2 regions of the Rhizobium sp. S163 genome follow, and region 1 is predicted to be linked to the other one. Evidence: riboswitches for the same ligand, from Rfam matches in the RefSeq annotation. Region 1 holds a riboswitch; the other holds the start of a gene.
The links. A riboswitch is a leader RNA that binds a small molecule or an ion and turns the genes downstream of it on or off. The one in region 1 is predicted to bind thiamine pyrophosphate.

Region 1 (2,199 bases):
ACATGCAGACCATCGGCGCCGATCGCGACGGCCGCCTCGACATCATCGTTGACGACAAGCAGCGCGCCCGTCCCGGCGAGCGCTTCCTTCAGGGCAAGGCCGGTGTCTATCATGCGCGCCGTGGAGGCGTGCTTATCGCGGAGCTGCACGACAGTGGCGCCACCGGCGGCGGCGCGCCTTGCGGTTTCGACCATGCCGATGCCGGCGCAGAGCTCGGGATCGAGGACGAGATAGAGCGAGAGATCGATCCCGCTCATAGCATCCGCACCCGCGCATTGTTGTCGATCGCGGCGCCGTCTATCGCCGCTAGGGCATCGAGGAACCGCCACGAAAATGACCCCGGTCCGTCAGTGACCCGCGCCGCCTCTTCGCCGGCGACGGCGAACATGGCGAGTGCCGATATCGTCGCTTCGAACGGAGCACCGGGCCTTGCGGCGGCGAAGGCACCGACGAGGCATGTCAGCGAACAACCGAGCGCCGTCACCTGCGGCATCAGCGAAGAGCCGCCCTCGATGCGGCAGGCGCGCGCGCCGTCGGTGACGAAATCGACCTCGCCGGTCACCGCCACCACGGCCTGATGCTTGTCTGCGATATGGCTGGCGGCAGCTTCCGCCTGCTCCACGGGGTCGCGGCTATCGACGCCCTGCCCCCGGCTTTCGCCACCGGCGAGCGCGATGATCTCGGACGCGTTGCCGCGAATGATGGTCGGGCGAAGCGCCAGCAGCTCCGCGACGGCCTGTCTGCGAAAGGCGGTCGCATAATGGGCGACAGGGTCGAGGACCCATGGCTTGGCGTTTTCGCCCGCCGATCTGGCAGCGGCACGCATGCCGTTCAACCAACTCGACGAGAGCGTGCCGATGTTAACAGTCAGCGCGCCGGAGATCGCCGCGAACTCGCCGGCCTCTTCCTCTGCATGCACCATGGCAGGCGAACCGCCGGCTGCGAGCAGCACGTTGGCGGCGATGTTCATCGCAACGAAATTGGTGATGCACTGAACGAGCGGCCTTTGCGCGCGCATGGCATCGAGCATCGAACCGGGAGATCTGTCGTCTTTCATCATGCCCCTTTCGGGCGGGGCAAGACGCGGGGACCCTGATAGCACTGCCGAAGGGTCCGAGCGACTCCCTCCGCCAGCATTATCTGGTTCAGGTTCAAAGGGTACTTCTCAGTCTGCCGTCGGCAAACGCCCCTGTCTCTCAATGGGTCTGTTTTGTCAGAGAAGCCGACCGCTGTCACGCGCAAAATGACAGGAGCCCGGAGCTGGCAATCAGCCGCCGATCAGGCGCCGTTCTCCTTGATCGCTTCCATCGCAACAAAGGTCGATGTGTTGGCGACGAAGGGAAGGCTGGAGATCTTCTCGCCTAGAACGAGGCGATAATTGGCGATATCGGACGTGCGTATTTTCAGGAGGTAGTCGAATGCGCCCGCGATCATGTGGCACTCCTCCACCTCCTGCAGCTTGCGAACCGCGACGTTGAATGCGTTCAGCGCGTTCTCCCTGGTGTCGGAGAGTTTCACCTCGGTAAACGCCACATGGTTGCGGCCGAGCTTGTTGACGTCGATGATGGCGCGGAAGCCGAGAATGTAGCCATCCTCGATCAGCCGCTTGAGCCTGACCTGGCAGGGCGTGTTGGACAGACCCACGCGTTTGGCGAGGTCGGTCACAGACATCCTGCCATCGGCGACGAGCGCGTCGAGGATGCGCTGATCGAATTGGTCGATTTCCCTGACATTTCCCGCGCTCGCCACAATAATTTCCTCCAATATGAATATTGAATAGCGAACTAAAGACTAGAACGTTCCAAATCAAGTGAAATTGACTTCTCGAAATCTGCTAGCTTCGCGACATCAGCGGATCAGGAGCCCAGCATGGCAATCACCACCGACGCGGCAGCAGTCGAAGTCACAGTAGAGCAGGGCAACGGCTCTGCAAATCCCTTTGATGGATTTGCCCCTCCGATCCGAGAACAGAGCGATCTACGCCGCGCCATCACGGCTGCCTACCGCACGCCGGAGACGATCTGCGTGCCACGCCTGGTTGAAGCAGCCGCCCTCCCCGATCACGTCAGGAAAGCCGCTGCCGACACCGCCCGCAAGCTGATCGAGGCCCTGCGCGCCAAGCACAAGGGAACTGGCGTCGAGGGATTGGTGCATGAATATTTGCTCTCCAGCCAGGAGGGCATCGCGCTGATGTGCCTG
Region 2 (2,199 bases), on a different contig from region 1:
CCAGATACCGATCAGGCCGAGCGCGCCGATCAGCACCGGCAGCCCCATCGGCACCGCCATGAGCCGGATGATCCAGATGCGACCGACAAATCGCGGCTGCCGCGCCAGCGCCCGTGCGACCGGAATGGCCAGCACGACAGACAGCAGCGTCGAAAGCGCCGCCTGCAGAAGCGTGAAGCGCAGAACGCGCAGGATGTATGGATCGGAAACGATCGCGCCGACGGGCATGCCATCGGTGGAGATCAGCAGGGACAGCGTCGCGACCGTCACGAAGACGATGATCGCGGCGAGGCTAAGCGCCCCGCCAGCCAGCGCGTATCGTCTTTCGGACGGCGCAAGAAGCATCAATTCATGCTCATGGCGGCCAGCCACTCGTCGATCCAGGCCTTGCGGTTCTTGGCAACCTCATCCGAGCTCATTAGGAAGGTCTTCGACGGATTGACAAGCTTGCCGAAAGCATCCGGCAGCGGTTCCGAGGTCTTCGACACCGGCATCATCCAGTTGTTGGTCGGGATCGTGTCCTGGAAGCCTGATGTCACCATGAACTTCAGGAAGTCCTGCGCCAGCGCCTTGTCCGGCGCATTCTTCAGGAGGCCGGCAACCTCGATCTGGATGTAATGCCCTTCGGAGAATGCCGCTGCCTGGTAACGATCGGTGTTTTCCGAAACCATGTGATAGGCGGGCGACGTCGTATAGGAGAGCACCATCGGCGCCTCGCCCTTGGTGAACAGGCCATAGGCCTCCGACCAGCCCGGCGTCACCGTCAGCACGCGTTTCTTGAGCTTGGCCCAGGCTTCCGGCGCCTGGTCGCCATAGACCGACTTGACCCAGAGCAGCAGGCCGAGGCCCGGCGTAGAGGTGCGGGGATCCTCGATAACGATCTTCTGCGCGGGATCGCCGTCTACCAGTTCCTTCAAGCTCGCCGGCGGCGTCTTGATTGTCTGCGTGTCGTAGATCACGGCGAAATGGCCGTAGTCATAGGGCACGAAGACATCATCCTTGAAGCCGCCGGGGACCTTTAGCGCGCTGGTATCGACGCCGCTTGCATCGAACAAGCCGGTGGCCTTGGCTTCCGTGATGAGGTTCGTGTCGAGGCCGAGCACGACATCGGCCTTGGTGCCGGCACCTTCGAGCTTCAGACGCGACAGCAGTGCCACGCCATCCGCGACGCTGACGAAGTTGACCGTGCAGCCGCAGGTCTTCTCGAACGCGGCCTTTACCTTGGGACCGGGACCCCATTCGGAAGTGAAGCTCTCATAGGTGTAGATGGTGAGCGTCTTGTCGGCGGCGTGTACTGCCGTTGCCGAAAAGCCCGCCAACAGCATGGCAGCGCCGAGCGCATAGGTCTTGAAATGGGTCATGACACCTCTCCTCTAGGTTCATTGAAGGGGAAAAGGGCGGTGCCTGGTGTCACGCGTCTAATCCCTCCGCCGGTGTTAGCCGGATCAGGTTCCGCGGGTTGGCTTTTGCAAGCCTCTCAGCCAAGCATCCTGAAGATACGAGGCACCCCGTTAGAGCGTCGCAAGGTGTATATCCGTAGCCGGCGTCTGGCAAGAGCGGACGTCGGCCAGGGTTCGTCAGGCAGATTCGTCGGCTATTCGGCGGCCGCTTTTGCGGGCGCCGCACCGGTGCGCGGCAATTGCACCGGCTTCAGCATCAGTGCCGCGAGCAGGCCGATGAAGGCAATGAGACACGAGGTCAGGAACAATGGCACGAAGGCGCTGGCATAGGCATCTGCCACCGCCTGGCGCGCGGCTTCCGGCAAGGCCGCCATCATCTTCGGCGTCAGCTGCTCGATATTCTCAACGCCGGGGATGGACGCTCCCGTCCGACCGAGCTGCGAGCCGATGATCGCGCCGTAGATGGAGATGGCGATCGAGGCTCCGCCCATGCGCGACAGCGTTACCGATCCGGTCGCCGCCCCGACATCGCGGGCAGGCGCCGCGTTCTGCACGCCGATGATCGGCACCTGCTGCGCGAGGCCGATACCGATGCCGTGCACCGCCATGATCGCGCCGATGATCAGCACGGGTGTTCCGGCATGCACCTGCGACAGCAGCGCGAAGGCGACAGTGCCGAAGGAGAGGCTGGCGACGGCGAACGGCTTGTAGCGTCCCGTCGCCGAAATGAACCGCCCGGCCGACAGCGAGCCGCATACGATGCCGCCGGTGAGCAGAATGAAGAGCGCACCGGCCGCCG

Region 2: it holds a riboswitch for thiamine pyrophosphate, as region 1 does, so the genes downstream of both, thiB (thiamine ABC transporter substrate binding subunit) here and thiM (hydroxyethylthiazole kinase) in region 1, are expected to answer to the same signal.

The regions. Positions count from the first base shown of each region.
Region 1 covers NZ_JAUDSA010000012.1:579,546-581,744, reverse strand. The annotation lists gene thiE (thiamine phosphate synthase) at 1-257, opposite strand, end outside; gene thiM (hydroxyethylthiazole kinase) at 254-1,057, opposite strand; TPP riboswitch at 1,106-1,201, opposite strand; gene QTL96_RS12365 (Lrp/AsnC ligand binding domain-containing protein) at 1,279-1,749, opposite strand; gene putA (trifunctional transcriptional regulator/proline dehydrogenase/L-glutamate gamma-semialdehyde dehydrogenase) at 1,870-2,199, shown strand, end outside.
Region 2 covers NZ_JAUDSA010000038.1:290,460-292,658, forward strand. The annotation lists gene thiP (thiamine/thiamine pyrophosphate ABC transporter permease ThiP) at 1-345, opposite strand, end outside; gene thiB (thiamine ABC transporter substrate binding subunit) at 345-1,325, opposite strand; TPP riboswitch at 1,406-1,521, opposite strand; gene QTL96_RS30365 (MDR family MFS transporter) at 1,595-2,199, opposite strand, start outside.